One region of the Clostridium nitrophenolicum genome, then DNA from elsewhere that is predicted to be linked to it. Evidence: riboswitches for the same ligand, from Rfam matches in the RefSeq annotation. Region 1 holds a riboswitch; each other region holds the start of a gene.
What was found. A riboswitch is a leader RNA that binds a small molecule or an ion and turns the genes downstream of it on or off. The one in region 1 is predicted to bind cyclic di-GMP.

Region 1 (5,554 bases):
TCCAATTTTTGAAAACAATCAACTCGATTTTGACATAGAAATCCCGGAAAAAAGCATCAAGGTCAATTTAGATACAGATGCCTATACCCGTATTATAAATAACCTGATTCAGAATGTAATTTCCCATAGTCGGGCAACTCACATTAAAATCAAGATTTCTCTCCTTACCGTTGGTGTAATGATTTCTGTTGCAGACGATGGTAAGGGAATTTCCAAGCAGGATCTGCCGCATGTTTTTGAGCGGCTTTATAAATGTGATACGGCACGCTCTCAAAAAGGAAGTGGCTTAGGGCTGTCCATTGTGCAGCAGCTTGTGGAAAAGATGGGCGGTTCGATTTCAGTCCAAAGCGAACCGTATCAACAAACAGAATTTATCGTACGATTTCCACTGGTTGACGAAAAAACCTGCTGAATGAAAGGCAGGTTTTTTTACTTCTCTCGTAAGATTCAAGGTTAATTCAAGGTTCGTGCAAGGTTCATGCAAGGTTGAGGGGATAAAATTAGATTTATAAAAATAAAGGAGGATTTTACATCTTGAGTGATTTTGTAATTGAAACTAATAATTTGACAAAGCAGTACGGTGAACAAAAGAGTGTTGCCAATTTAAGTATCCATGTGAAGAAAGGCAGAATTTACGGTCTACTAGGACGCAACGGTGCAGGAAAAACTACCACTATGAAAATGCTGCTGGGGCTGACAAGTCCTACATCTGGCGAAGTACGTATTTTCGGCAAAAATATGCGTACGAATGAAAAGAAAATTCTTTCCCGAATTGGCAACCTGATTGAATCGCCGGGCTTTTATCCTAACCTCACAGGCACGGAAAACCTTAAGATTATGGCGAGGCTCCGTGGAGTACCGGGCAGCAATGCCATTAAAAACGTATTGGATGTGGTGGGACTGCCTTATAAGGATAAAAAACTGTTTTCACAGTATTCGCTTGGTATGAAGCAACGGCTTGGTATTGCAAATGCTATTTTACATGATCCGGAGCTTCTGATCTTGGACGAGCCTATCAACGGACTTGATCCCATCGGTATAGTGGAAGTCCGTGATTTCATAAAGCGGCTTAGTACGGAACAAGGTAAAACTATATTAATTTCTAGCCATATTTTGTCTGAAATGGCCCTGTTGGCGGACGATATTGGTATCATTGATCACGGTGTTTTGCTGGAAGAAGAAAGCTTGGAAGAATTAGAGAAAAAAAACAGCAGATATGTTCATTTCATCGTTACGGACACGTCCCAGGCTTCCCGGATTTTGGAGGCTGACTTTCATACATCCAATTTTCATATTGATGACGACCATAATTTGCGACTTTACGATACGGAAATAGAAGTGGCCGCTATTACTCGTAAATGGATTGAAAGTGGCCTCAATATATCAGAAGCGCATACCCAAAATGATACCTTAGAAGATTATTTCAAACATGTCACCGGAGGTGAGGGAATTGCTTGATTTAATTATTTGCGAATTTGCCAAAATCAAACGGCAGAAGTTTATTTTATTTTGTATGTTAGCGGCCTGCCTTTTTCCTATCCCCCTGACCGCATTAGCAGCAAAAGACAGTCTGCATTTTGAACAGCTTTTTAAGCTGGTCGTTACGTTCGGAGATTTTCTCCTTTTACCATGCGTACTAAGTGTAGTGGCAAGCATTCTGTTCTTCATGGAAAGAGATAGTGACATGTTAAAAAACCTGATGACCGTACCGGTTCCCAAAACCAAACTTGTAGCAGCAAAGTTGTCAGTGCTTTTGATTGTTGCAGTATTATATTCCATAGCTGGCTTAGGAGCTACAATCATCGGCGGACTAGTTGTGGGTGCTGTGGAAGGAGTTGCTTTTAAATTAGGACTAAGTGCCATCCTTGGCATTATGCTGTTTGTTTCAGTCCTTCCCGTGGTTATTCTCATTGTCTATTTCAACAAAAGCTATATTTTTTCCATTTTAATTGCCTTTATTTATTCTATCTTAAATTTTGGCATATCACTTAACATGTTAAAATTCGCTTCTAACAATGCTCTTATTACCGTGTTGCCCGCACCAGTCATTATGCGCTGGTGGACATCCTATTGGAGCGGACTTACCGCGGAATATCTTGCAATGAGAAAACCCTATATGCTGTCCACTCCGGTTTGTGCAGGCATACTGTTCTTAATAGCGGTAATATCAGTCCTGCTGATTTCATTCATATTTAAAAAGCAGGAAGATTAGGAGGAAACTATGATTAATATAATTATTACAGAATTTCAAAAGCTTAAGCGCTACAGCATTCTTTGGGTCGGCATTGTAGCCGTGTTGTTTTCAGCACTTTTAGCCGCTTTCCAGCAGAACAGTGGTAATGAAATAATGCAGTATGAAAGTTATACAAACAGCGTCATATGGAATAACTTCAGCATGGCTTTTCCGTTTATGATTGTTCTGATCGGAGGCTATATCATAAACCGTGAGTATGTGGATCATACATTGAAAAATATGTTGACTGTACCGATTCCATTTCGTAAATTATTGGCGGGAAAAGTGATTACAGTTGGGCTTGTTACTGCATTGTACGGTTTTTTTAGCTTTCTATGTACATTTGTCTTAGGTGCGCTGTTCTGCCATGGAGATATGTCTCCGGTTCTTATAATGAAATCGTTCTTTCAACTCATTGGATTAGGACTTTGCTGTTATCTGGCTGTGTTGCCTATCATCATTTTTTTTAGTAGAAAACAAAACGGCTTTCTTGCCGGGACTGGATTAGCATTTGTTTACGGTTTCTGTGGCATTTTTATAGCAGGCAGAGCATTGACTGATTACTATCCTATTACCGCTGGCCTTGGAATTATCAAGTTTACGGGAGACGGTACACTCACGTTTAATCTTTCTGTAGAAATCGGTGTCCTACTCATTATGGTAGCACTATCAATCGTTATGTTGCTTTGTATGAAAGGCTTCGAGGATAAAACTACGGTAGCGAAAAATGCAGGAAAAAAACACAGGAAGTAATCATAAGAAGGATGATATACATTACATGGCTGTACTCCTAATCATAACTTTCACCGAGCGTATGTGTGGGCTGGCGGATCAAGTCATAAATCTGGATACAGGCCAAAGGATGATACAGGAGGACGGACAGTGGAATGAACATCAACAGTGAGATACCCATTTATTTGCAATTACATAATCACTTTCAAAATATGATTTTATCTGGTGAACTGGCACCAGGTATGCCAATTCCTTCAGTACGAAAAATAGCGTCCGAAGTTCACGTAAACGCGAACACAGTACAGCATGCCATGATTTCTTTGGTGCATGAAGGCTTGGTGGAAAGCCACAAAGGAAAAGGTTATTTAGTGATTAAAGATCAACAAAAGATTATGTGCAGACGTCAGGAACTGGTTCGGCTTACAATACAGCGCTTTCTACATGAAATGAAAGCACTTGGATATGACAAAAATCAGATTATCGAGGCGCTATTTCTATATCCTCATCAAGATTTTGAAAATAAAATAGAATTTAGTCAAAGGGCAAACTTGCCGAAAGACAAGGACGCAAAGCCGAGGATCTAAGGTGTCAAAGCACGATGATAGTCTAGCTACTGTAAAGAATTACGTATAAAACCTGCCCTTTACGGCAGGTTTTCCTTTTGCTCATTTAGTGAGAATATATTTAGAAGAAACCTTTATAGACGAAAGTCAAAATGAACTACTCGCCAAATAAAAAAAACATGAGTTTGGCGGGTATTTTTATGCGTGTATATAACTGCCAGCAGTTAAGGGAGGAACCGTTACCTTGCTGTAACGGTTTGGCTTATACAGAGAATAAACAGGGGGTTATCTATTTAGGTTTATGGCAGTTACAAGGGGGCAAGCCCATGAATAGTATGATTGGTCAGTTAAATCCAATTTCTAATAATGTAAAAAAAGTATTCCTTTATTATAGGAAAAAGCAAACATTTATATGTTTTTTAATAATACATAAGAAAAATGAAAAAGGCACACATGCAGATAAAAACAGTCTGTTTGTGTGCCTTTTTTGATTCTCAAAAATATCTCAAAATATTTTCTGAAAAACGCAACAAATATCACCTCTCCGGTGAGAGTCAGTGCGAAAGGGGGCAAGAGAAACCGAAGTTTCTCTCCCTGCTGGCTGGAAAGGGGGTGATATTCTATGAAGCCATCTTCTTTCAATTCCATTCCGGTAAAGGAGCTGACAGAACAGGCCAACCGTGATTTCCAGACAACTATTCAGTACCAATTTGATTGTTTGGCAAGAAAGGTCATGATTCGCACACAAAGTAACTGCCGCCGTTCTTCCGGAAGAAAATTTCGTAAAGAATGCCCGTTTTCCGAACTGCCGAAAAAGGAACTGAACCATCTGCAAACTTTAGATACCTACCATCTGGACGGTAAGTATTATCTGATTCTGAAATTCCATGTGGAGGTCGGGAATGAAGCGGTTGCAAATGCTTTGGACAGCCTACCGGAAGAAAAACGGAACATTCTTCTGATGTTCTACTTTCTAGAAATGTCTGACGCTGAAATAGCATTGGAACTTGGAAAAAACCGTAGCACTATTTACCGCAGCCGTATCAGTGCTTTGGCAACATTAAAAAGGCGATTGGAGGGTGAAGACCTGTGAAGAAACAAAAAAATCTCCTGCCATATACCACAATTAAAGCAGCTACAGAAGGTGACGCTATGGCGATGCAAAAGATTTTGAAACATTACGAGGGTTACATAGCAAAGTTGTCTACAAAGATTCTTTCAGATGAATACGGGAAGAAATACTACGTTGTGGATAAGGACAGGCAGGAACATCTTACAACAGCATTGTTACAAATGATACTGGATTTTGAGATTTAAGGGAAAAGGGCATGTGATTTTCTCATGCGCTCATTTCTTTTAAACTATTGCCAATCTATCAAAGCATACTGTCATACAGTGTGTTTTGACAGGCTGACAAGCCGTTGTTCCTTGAAAACTGAATAAAGCGGAATACATGCGGAGACTATTGTGTTGATACAAAGAAGTAATACGTAGAAGTCCTTTGTTTTAGGTACTTCTGCAAGTATATCATCTTCACAGGAGAGGAAGATAAAATCAGAAACATTTTTTGAACTAACAAATCCAGTACATAACGGGAATGGAAATCAAGTGTTGCTGTCTGTTTCAGTGAAGTATCTTGACAATAGGACTAAATCCGTGAAGATTTAACAATTCATATTGACTTTAGAAAAAAAGAAAATTTGACTATCACAAAATAAATGGATTTAAAATTTTTCGCTTGTTTATTTAGTATAAATATTTAAATTATGCTATTATATAATAAAAAAATCATTATGGAGCTGGTGAAAATATGATAAGAAGCAACGAATTCTTTAGTACATCACAATTAGCTGAGATGTTTGATTTACATCCTAATACAATAAGATTATATGAGCATTTAGGTTATATTTCACCAGCTCAGAGAAAAAATAATAATTATCGCTCTTTCACTAAACTTCATGTTTTACAGGTTAAGATATGTAGATGTATATATGGTTATCCATTTTTTAATAAACGAATTAGAGAT
Region 2 (5,554 bases), 240 kb from region 1:
GCTAAAATAAGATACTCCGCTAAACCAGGAAAAGCATGGATAACTCCACTTGAAGATGGCAGAGTAAAGGTTAAATTTGAAAATAAACAACGTGCCATAACAAAGGGGCAATCTGTAGTATTCTATAATAAAGAATACTTAGTTGGTGGAGGAATTATAGACGAAATTATATAGGGTTATAAGGCCGAAAGTTAACTTATACCCCGGAATATATTTACAGTTCCTGGTTGCATAAATACTTCTTAATGAGTCTAAAGCTTGTATTACAGAAAAGACTAATACTTAGATAAACTCGCTACGCTCAGTCGGACCAACTTATCAATGCTAATTGATAAGCCGCTCGTGAAAAGCCATTTAGGCTTTTCACCACTATCTAAGTTCTAAGTCTTTTCTGCAATCCTTCGCTAAGACCCATAGATAAACCTAGTGCTTTGCCATATAGCCTTTAATTTTTACTTTACCCATATTATTTACCCTTTTCTTATATTCCCAGTCACTTTCTCCGTCATTTCTAGCTATGAATACATCAAGTCTATGTATAGTATCAAAATTGTTTCCACCTCTGTCGGCTACAGTTAAGGTACCAAACTCACTTGTATAAATCTCTGTTCCAAGAGGAAGCACATTATTTGCAACCATTCCTGGAGTAAGCTTTCCACCTGTGCAATTAATACCGGCGTATCCGCCATTTTCTTCTGCAAGGCTTGTATAGAAAGTTAAAACAATATCTATTTCATCTCCTAAACTATTTGTCTCTAGGCTGCCGCCACGTGAAAGTTGTTTTTTATTTGAAGGATTATTTTCCTTATTTTTCTCAGCATTTTTTTCTGCAGCTTCAGATTTATTTAAGTCAGACTGTTGATTATTATCTTCAGTAATTTTATTTTGTTCAGTTTGAGAATTACTTTCTTTATTAATAGGAATTTGTTCCGGTTGATTTTTAACTTCTTGTTTAGCTTCTTGCTTTATTGTTGCTAGTTTGGCTTGGCCTATATTTTTAGTATTAATATTTTTTATTGCATCCATGGATGCTACTTGATTGCTTTTAACATTATTATATATTTGACTAGCAGTACTAGCTTTGCCATATACATTTGCATATCTTATAGCAATAAGATCAATTATTATAAGAATTGTTAACATTACTTTCTTAACATTCGTACTCAATTAAAACATCCTCTCTATATGTTATTTTATTATATTAGTATGGACAAGTTTTCAAAAATATAACCAAATTTTTCATAATAGAATTGTGAAAAGTATGTTTTTTATGGCCAAATAAGAATTTAATAATTAAATAAAACCATTGAAATGACTTGAATTTCTAAGAAAATAATGTATAAAAATATAAAACATGTAAAATATTATAATGAGGTGATATCATGTCATTTAAAATTACATGGAAAACTCATTTAATATGTTTACTAGTAGCTATAATGCTAACTGAGTCTATGGGAAAAATACTAGATGTAATATTAAATAATTTTTTATCAAGAGGTGTAATAAGTTATCCTACAGACAATCCATTATTTAATTTTTATATTATAGCTGCATTGACAATGATACTAATTTGCACAATCCATGAATTAATTCATGGTATAACATTTAAACTCTTTGGTGGCAAAGTAAAATATGGAATTAAAATAATTTATGCATATACACAAGAGGTATCAAGCATGCCTATTGATAGAAATAAGTTTTTAATAGTACTTTTATCTCCAGTAGTAGTAATATCTATTGCTTCTACGCTATTTCCACCTTGGATTGGTGGTTTAATCTATTTTTTTAATTTAATAGGAAGCATAGGAGATATATATATGGCTTTTGTTTTATGCAGATGTAGTTATGATAGTAAAATAATAGACAGGGAATATGGATTTGATGTTATTAAGTAAACTATTGTAATAATATAGTATATATATTATAATTAAAATATTGTTTTCAAAATTATACAAATAACTCCAATATATACTATAATGTAGCAAATTGATACAATTATTAATGCTAATTTTTAATATATATTTTATATCGACAATAGCACACTTATTGAAAGGTAAGGTCGCAAAGCTATGGGTCTAAGGGAATAGTTAATCCTATGATTGCCAGGTTGCCGAAATGTAATTTTATGTTGTATTTACATATAACATAATCTATTAGGCACCTAAAATTATTTTAGGTGCCTTTAATATTTCGTAGGTGAGGTAATGTTATGAAAAATAATTTTATGAGCTTTAAAGAATGTGGCTGTAATATATATGGCACATACAATAATATTTCTTTTCGGGAGGACGAAGTGATAGGCCAATATATAAGTCCTATTATAGGAGTACATATCATGGAAGCAGAAATGCTAGCAAGTTTGATTTACGGAAAAGACTTTTATACGTGGGAACATTCAAAGAATGTGGCATTCTACGCCAATACAATTTGTGAAATACTACCAATATCAGAGGAAGAAAAGTTGAAAATTCATTTAGCATCTATATTGCATGATGTAGGAAAAATAGGTATAGATGATTCAATATTAAAGAAACCAGATAAGCTGACAGTAGAAGAATATGAGGAGATTAAAAAGCATTCAATTATTGGCGAAAAAATAATAATGAACATTAAATTCTGTGAAGATTTAAGTGATATAATAAGAAGTCATCATGAAAGATGGGACGGAACTGGTTATCCTGACGGTTTAAAAGATGATGAAATTCCACTTGCTTCTCAAATTATTGCAATTGCAGATACCTTTGATGCTTTAACATCAGATCGGATATACAGGAAATCTATTTCACAAAATTCAGCTAAGGAAATATTAATTAGAGAAAAGGGAAAGCAATTTAATCCTGAGCTGGTAGATATATTTATGGATATCTTATATAATGATATTTGATTAGAAAAATGAATTTTGTAGTTCGACATTACTTGCAAAGTGAGGTACAATAATTGATCTTTTAATCCAAATTTTACCTTGTAATGTAGCATATAAAATACTATAATACCATTATGTGAATAAAAAATATAAAATAAATGTAAAATAATCAATATAAAGGTTGCAGTTAAGTATTATCTAGTCATTAAGAGGAGTGTATGCTATGAGTGGTTATATTGAAAGCACAAAAAAGGCAGAAATATCTATGAGATTATCAGAATTTGAAATGCCTCCAATGCAAGATGTTTTAATTGTTGGTAAAAAAGCTCCAATAGGGCCAGAGGGCGCAAGAAGAATGGCAGATGCTCTGTCGCCAGATCAGTATGACATTATTAGAATTGATCACGATGCAATTGAGGCTGTTGTAATTAGAAAATCTTTGCTCAATATTCTACCTAAGGAAAAATTAATACCATTAGTCTTAGAAGAAGGAGGAAGAATTGCTACACCTTCGATGATAATAAAAGTACAAGTAAATATTGTGCTTCAGGTTAGCAGGTCTATAGATATATGATAGGAAACATATCAGATATAATATCTTCAAATTATGTAACTATAAATGCATGTGACAGTATTCAAAAAATTCAAGATTTGATTTTGGATAGTGATTGTCACTATTTTTTGGTTGTAGAAAATAATGAAACTGTTGGCGTGTTAACATATAAAAATTTATTTAAAGCACATCCTAATAGACTTGTGGCTGATGCTATGACAAGCTCTATTATATATATAAACAGCAATACATATATGTGGAAGGCAAAAGAGATCTTTGATAAAAGCGGAGAAGATGTTTTATTAGTTAGAGATGATAATAGGCTATTGGGAATGCTAATAAAAAATCAGCTTTATAAAGAATTAGGTAAGCATATAGACCTCTTAACAGGTTTATACAAGAGTGATTACATATATTATAATATCCTAAAGCTAATAAAGGAAGGAATAACTCCTGCTATTATTTTTATTGATTTAAATAACTTTGGATATATCAATAAAAAATATGGACATATTCAGGGAGATATAGTATTAGAGGAATTAAGCAAAATTTTAAAGGACAATACCCCTAAAGATACTTTTTTATCAAGATTTGCAGGAGATGAATTCATTGTTTTAACTCCTTATTCAATAGATAAATCTATTGATCTAGCAAGATATTTGATAAAAATTGTTTCTTCAAATACCTTTACTGATAATATAGATGTTACTATTTCAGTTGGAGTATCTGCAGCAAAAGAGAACAGGACTATAGATGATAATATAATTTCACTTGTATATAAGATGGTAAATGCAGCTAGCTTGGCTTCTACAAAAGCTAAAAATAATGAAGAACATTTAATTATTGCTAATACAGATAGTATATATGAATCTGCGTAGCTATGTTTTAAGATTATATTATATGGTAACATGAAAAGTTGGATAAACTATCTAGCTTTTTTATTTTTAAATTATTAAAGCATGTATAGATATATATATAATCTATACATGCTCTTTTTAATGTGAGATTGTACCATTATGTATATCCTCTATAGGCTGATATACATATAACTCACAATAGCTATTCTTTGAAATAGATGTATCAATATACTCGAATCTAAAGGTATCAGCAAACTTATAACCTGACCTAAAAATCCATTTAGAATATAATTGGACCAGTAACCTTCCTACATGTCTTCCATTAATATCATCTGGTCGGAAAAATCCAACAAAGCGGAAAACTACATACTTATGAGCTGGTATGGAAATGTACGTCATTCCTTCTGGCAGGTTAGTAGAGTCGGATACTTGTACAGCTGGAGTATAGTAAATAAAACCATTATCATTTCCACTCCAATCCGTATATCCAAAGTATATCTGAGGATTTATAGCATTAACAATTTTGCTCTTATGATTATAAAAAAAATCTCTTCCATAAGCATTTGCCGTTCTAATACCAGACTTACTTAATATTTTATGTTTGATACCAACTAAATTAAACTTTTGTTTAAATATGAAATGCGGATTGTAAGTAATTGAGTTATCGACAGATAAAATGTCATTAGTATTAATCTTTTCTTTAAGTACTAAGCTTAATGAGTTTTGGCCTGACCTCACTTTTAGTGGTGTATATCCGAATTTCTTTTTAAAAGCTCTAATATAAGATTGTTCGTAGTCAAAACCATAATTTAGAGCAATATCTATAATTCTCATATTAGTATTTACAAGTTCATTAATACTTGATGTCAGCTTTCTTGATTGAACGTATTCAATAATAGATTCGCCTGTCAAAGATTTAAAAATTCTATGAAGATGATATTTAGACACTCCTGCATGGAAAGATATATCATCTAAAGAAATTTTATTATATAGGTTATCTTCAATGTAATCTATACTTGAAACGATAGATTCTTTTAAGTTTATCATATCTTAAATCCTTTTCTAACGATAGTTTTATATTTTAAAAGCAATATTTGTTCATTTTAATTTATTAAATCTATTAAAATTATTTTTAAAGGTAATATTTATTTATTTTAATTCATTATATCCATTACAATTACTAAAGTAAATACTAGGCAAATGTGGTGATAAAGTACAGCGGTGTAATTTAGTCTACAACGCAGGACCTTTACATATATTTTATGCCATAGTAAATGAAGT
Region 3 (5,554 bases), 1.9 Mb from region 1:
TCTATTTATTGTTGGTTTTACATAATGAGCAGTTGTCTCGCAATTTACATTTGTTTTTCAGCTTTTAATAACACAATATCCTTTAAAGCCTCAAGAGGTGCTGACATCCACTTGTTTGCATGATATATCATTTTAGCATGTATTAAAATATTATCGGTTTCTACTGGGAGCATCACAAGCTCACCATTTTTAATTTCCTTATCAACAGCTATTCTTGGTAAAAAGCTTATACCTAGCCCCTCTTTAACGCACTGTTTTATGGTTTCTATGCTATCAAGTTCCATAATAGAATCCACTTTCACGTTTTGCTTTTGAAATCTTTTTTTCAATTCCATGCTGTAACCACTTTCAGACTCAATAAGAATAAAGGATTGGTTTTCCAATTCACTCATAGTAATTTTCTTAGAATTAGAAAAAGGATGGTCTGGTGTTGCAACAAAAACAGTGGAATCATCAAAAATATCAATTTGAAAAAGATCTTTTCTTTTAGATTCATCATGAAGACTAAATGCAACATCAATAATATTTTTCTCCAGTAGTTCACGGAATTCAAGACAATCTGCCATCTTCAGTGTTATCCGAACTTTAGGGTGAATTTTGCTATATTCTTTAAGTAGTGGTGGAAGCCAAAAGGCACATAAAGTTTCTGCAGCTCCTATTCTTAAGTTGCCCTGAACTTTTTCACCTTTATTGAATAATTCATGTATTTCTTCAGCATTTTGAATCATTTTTTGTGCCGGAGAAATTAACCTTTTCCCTTCTTCATTTAAAAATACTTTTTTGCCAAGTCGTTCAAAAAGCTTTACACCAAGCTCTTGTTCCAAATTTCTTATATGATCTGAAACAGTGGACTGAGAATAATTAAGTTCTTCAGCGGCTGCTCTAAAATTCAGCAATCTTGTTAATACAATAAATGTTTGAAGCTGTTTAATATCCAAAAAAACACCACCAATCGTAAAAAACGATTAAATCAATTAAAATAATCGACTTATCAACATATGTTTTTTATGATACACTAGTATAAAATCAAATTCAAGTTAATTTTTCATAGGATAGTAAAAAGAAGAATAAAATCAATTCATGCAAAAAAACTAATAAAAAGAAAGGAAGTGAATTTTAGTGGGATTATAGTACCTATAATGTAACCTCACTAAAGATAATTTATGGATAGCAATTATATTAAAAATTTAACTTATTCATTAGGTGCTGATGTATGTGGGATCGGAAGTATAGATAGATTTAATGATGCTCCAAAAGGCTTTCATCCTCTAGATATTTATCCTGAAGCAAAGTCAGTTATATCAATTGGAAAGCATTTTTCAGCAAGCTTGTTTGATGCAAATACTAAAGCACCTTATACATTTGTAAGAAATAAAATATTTCAACTATTAGACGATATTTCTATTAAGCTTTCTTTTTATATTGAATCACAAGGTTACAAGGCAATTCCCATTCCAACAGATGAACCTTATGAATATTGGGATTCTGAAAATAAACATGGTAGAGGAATATTATCACTAAAACATGCAGCTCAAGCATGTGGTATGGGCTGCATTGGTAAAAATACCTTATTAATAAATCAAAAATATGGTAATAGACTTTATCTTGGAGCAGTAATTACAAATAAAGAATTAACTTCAGATGCTTTAGCACACAACTTATGTATTGAAAGGTGTAATATTTGTCTAAAATCATGCCCTCAATCTGCATTAGATGGTATTACAATAAATCAAAAAAGATGTAGACAAGTATGCGGTACCTCAACACCTGGTGGAGGAACTATATATTCGTGTTACACTTGTAGAAAAGTATGTCCATTCTCAAAAATATAATTAATTATTCTTAGTTCTTTGCTACTGAATAAAAGAATAGCAACACTATTTAAAATATGCAGGGATGGTACAAGAGACAACTAGTTGACGGAAAATGAAATAATGAGTTTAAGTAGTGGGTTTTAAAGGTCACGCTTTGCCTCCACCAGTTAAATCCACAACAAGCTAAAAGTCTTACTCTATGCGGCTTTTGTTATACATGTAGGATACTATCTTGTTGTGTAATGCATGGTGTTTTATTGGGCTGGCATGGATGCATAGAATTTACTGATTCCTAGTCTGATATAAAGAACAAATTTAAGAAAATAACAATCTTCACTCTAAAGTACAATCAAACTAAGAAGTTTTAGGAGGTTATCATGAATATTGACAAATTTTTAGAGATAGTAATACAGTCAGATGTTTCAAAACATAAGGAATTTTTCATACAAGTTATACGTCCAGCAATTGATATTTTAAAAAATGGAAATAGCCAGCCATATTTGGGCTGTAGTCGCTTTGGAGGCGCACCTGATTTGCCAGTAGGCACTGAATGGCCTACATATAATATGAAACCATACCGTTTTCTTGGTCAAATCAATTTTTCAGAAATTACAAGTACAGAAACGAGTCTTCCAAAAAGTGGACTTCTCAGCCTTTTCGTTGTAGATGATTCTGAAGGAGAGTGTTATTTGGAAACTTGGGATGAAGGATATATTCACGTAATATTTACTCCAGAGACTACAAACCTAGAGACTATTATGCCACCTAATTCTATTGTTGGTAAGGCAACTGTTATTGAGTTTTCCCCAACGATTGACATTCCGTATGATGAATACCAAGTGAAGAACTGGCCTTTCGATGAAGAAGAAAATGACATTTACAGCGAAATACGCGAATCTTTACATAAAAGTTCTGACTACCTTCTAGGGTACCCATCACATTGTACACTAGCTTATGATCCAACACCTGGAACAGAATGGATTTCACTGTTGACAATTAGTTCAGACGACAACCTTGAATGGTGTTGGCATGACGGCGATAAATTGATGGTATTTATCCAACGTGAACACCTTAAGAATTTGGACTTCAGCTCGCTTAAGGCTGATGCAGGTTAAAAAAGCCAATTTCTATAAATGAAGATTTCCAGGATATTGTTCTATAATTTACATTTGAGAGAGTTATATTCTTCAAAGATAAATGTAGCTTTATAAAAAAGTTTAACCGTTTTGAAAAAAGTTTAATTATTTATAAAAAAGTTGAATCGAAAATATTTATTAGGAATATACTACGTTTTGAGAATGTAGTGTGAAAAGTATCAAATAAATATAGGAATGTAAGAAACTGCACATTCTCATTTAAGGTGAGAGTGTGCAGTTTTTTTATTCTACAATCTCCCTGACTGTGTCCCTCAATCACCATAAAAGTCAGGAGTTCCAAGTCATCTGATGAGAGCTTTTTTAGTTTAGCGACCAATACCGGATCAACAATTGATTCAATCCACGCAAATCTCCCTGTCAGCTTATCATCATTAAACTCAGTCACCAGGGCTGGAAACCTGTTGATAATTGATGACTGTTCCGTATTATTTTCAATACCCTCTTGCGGATAGGGCTGTGTATGGTTTTCATAAATACTCACATCTGTAAATGATGCTACCTTTTCATGATTTCCGGCAGCCAGGCTATCATAGCACAAAAGTGCCTTAGACCCTATGGCTTTGCGTCTCCACCTTTAGGTGGATTTGCTCCTGGATTTTATTATGTGATGGATTATATCTATTCCTTCTATAATAGAGAAACAATTTCCAGAGTGTAGTTACGTAATGCTTAATCAGAAATCATTATGGTTTTAGGCTCAAGATATTCTTCGAGGCCATATATGCCACCCTCTCGGCCGATTCCAGATTGCTTAAAGCCACCATATGGAGCCCTCATTTCGAGAATAACATCATTAATGTAAACTGTTCCGGCAACAAGCTGAGAAGCAATTTGGTTCGCTTTTTCTATGTTAGAGGAACTTATATATGCCCCTAAGCCATACTCTGTATCGTTTGCAATTTCTATCGCTTCTTCCTCTGTTCTATACGTTAAAATAGATAGCACGGGTCCAAATATTTCTTCTCTAGCAATCGTCATATCTCTGGTTACATTTGCAAAAACTGTTGGTTTTACAAAATAACCTTTCTCTAAACCTTTTGGGTGTCCTTCCCCACCAATTACTAGATCCGCACCTTCCTCTATACCAATTTTGATATATCGCTGAACTCGTCTGTATTGATTTTCATTCATCATTGGACCAATGAAGGTGTCCTTTTCCCATGGATAGCCTACCTTAGTATTCTCGACAGCCACTTTAATGAGTTCTTTCACTTCATCAAGCCTATGTTCTGGTACCAGCAATCTGCTGCCGGCAATACACATTTGCCCATGATTTCCAAAACAACTCGTAACTGCACGAGGAATCGCTTTTGTCAAGTCAGCATCATCGAGAATGATATTTGCTGATTTGCCTCCCAATTCCAGAACTACTCTTTTCATTGTATCAACAGCACTATGCTGTATAGCTTTTGCGGTATTCACAGAGCCTGTAAATGAGATCATTGCAATATCCGGATTACGGGATAATTCAGCACCAACCGAAGTTCCCAACCCATATACAATATTAACTACACCGGCAGGCAGTCCAGCATCATTGAAGCATTCAGCCAATATTTGAGTCTGAATGGAGGAGAATTCACTGGCCTTCACAACTATCGTGCAGCCTGCCGATATGGCTGTAGCAACTTTTATAGCTATCTGAGAATTGTTTGCGTTCCAGGGCGTAATCGCAGCAATGACACCCAAAGGGTCAAGAACAACCTTTGCTTTCCCAATATACTTAGTAAATTCAAAAGCCTCCATTGCTTCTTTTGCTAAAAGGAAACTATCAGCTGAGATCTGAGTTCTAAAGTCTGCAGCCTTGGCTGTAGCACCATATTCCTCCATACATGCCTGGTTTAAATCAGCAGCCCTTGATAGGATTGCATCATGTATCCTTTTTAGCATTTGACCCCGTTGTCCAATTGAAGTCTTTGAGAAGGTCTTAAATGCTTCTTTCGCGGCCGCAATCGCTTTTCTGGTATCTACTTCATTTCCCAATACCACCTGTCCAATTAGTTCTTCTGTTGACGGATTGATAATATCCATTCTCTCTGTTCCATCAGGCTTTACAAATTCTCCATTGATGTATACCTTGTCAATAAGTTTCATTTTTTCGTTCCTGTTCATCGATTTACCTCCAATGCGATATTTATAATTCTTTGCTTCATAAATCACTTTACCCTATTCAAGTAACTTGAAGTCAAGCGTTATTGAAAACAAGTTTGTAAAATGAAAATAAGTTTTCTAAATAAAATTTTTTATAGAACCTACCTATTCAACTCTACTAACCATGATGTGTTATTCTTCCACTGATGTGCTATAATAGCTTTATACATTCAAGTAACTTGAATCAAGAGGTTATAGGAGAGAAATATGGAAGAATTTATTTATGGAACCGAACCGAAATACACAATTAAGGAAGTATCAAAAATAACTAACCTATCCAAACCAACAATCCGTTATTACGAAGATATCGGTTTGCTTCAAGATATAGCGCGGGATAGGAATAACATCCGTCTGTTTTCTGATGATCAAATCATGAGATTGCGAATGATCCAATGTATGAGAAGCACAGGAATGGGAATTGACATGATTCGCCAT

Region 2: it holds a riboswitch for cyclic di-GMP, as region 1 does, so the genes downstream of both, ACZ5N4_RS14365 (HD-GYP domain-containing protein) here and ACZ5N4_RS15540 (hypothetical protein) in region 1, are expected to answer to the same signal.
Region 3: it holds a riboswitch for cyclic di-GMP, as region 1 does, so the genes downstream of both, ACZ5N4_RS06555 (hypothetical protein) here and ACZ5N4_RS15540 (hypothetical protein) in region 1, are expected to answer to the same signal.

Annotation. Positions count from the first base shown of each region.
Region 1 is NZ_AP042469.1:3,263,916-3,269,469, reverse strand. It holds gene ACZ5N4_RS15565 (sensor histidine kinase) at 1-412, shown strand, start outside; gene ACZ5N4_RS15560 (ABC transporter ATP-binding protein) at 535-1,458, shown strand; gene ACZ5N4_RS15555 (ABC transporter permease) at 1,451-2,212, shown strand; gene ACZ5N4_RS15550 (ABC transporter permease) at 2,222-2,986, shown strand; partial or broken gene ACZ5N4_RS15545 (GntR family transcriptional regulator) at 3,121-3,324, shown strand; cyclic di-GMP riboswitch class I at 3,497-3,583, shown strand; gene ACZ5N4_RS15540 (hypothetical protein) at 3,708-4,019, shown strand; gene ACZ5N4_RS15535 (RNA polymerase sigma factor) at 4,151-4,621, shown strand; gene ACZ5N4_RS15530 (helix-turn-helix domain-containing protein) at 4,618-4,845, shown strand; gene ACZ5N4_RS15525 (MerR family transcriptional regulator) at 5,339-5,554, shown strand, end outside.
Region 2 is NZ_AP042469.1:3,022,573-3,028,126, reverse strand. It holds gene mnmA (tRNA 2-thiouridine(34) synthase MnmA) at 1-174, shown strand, start outside; gene ACZ5N4_RS14375 (hypothetical protein) at 424-1,167, opposite strand; gene ACZ5N4_RS14370 (DUF3267 domain-containing protein) at 1,383-1,895, shown strand; cyclic di-GMP riboswitch class I at 2,027-2,115, shown strand; gene ACZ5N4_RS14365 (HD-GYP domain-containing protein) at 2,210-2,884, shown strand; gene ACZ5N4_RS14360 (hypothetical protein) at 3,087-3,437, shown strand; gene ACZ5N4_RS14355 (GGDEF domain-containing protein) at 3,434-4,294, shown strand; gene ACZ5N4_RS14350 (AraC family transcriptional regulator) at 4,412-5,320, opposite strand.
Region 3 is NZ_AP042469.1:1,413,403-1,418,956, forward strand. It holds gene ACZ5N4_RS06540 (LysR family transcriptional regulator) at 45-938, opposite strand; gene ACZ5N4_RS06545 (4Fe-4S binding protein) at 1,164-1,832, shown strand; gene ACZ5N4_RS06550 (YwqG family protein) at 2,192-2,929, shown strand; gene ACZ5N4_RS06555 (hypothetical protein) at 3,060-3,509, opposite strand; cyclic di-GMP riboswitch class I at 3,483-3,570, opposite strand; gene ACZ5N4_RS06560 (aldehyde dehydrogenase family protein) at 3,641-5,080, opposite strand; gene ACZ5N4_RS06565 (MerR family transcriptional regulator) at 5,327-5,554, shown strand, end outside.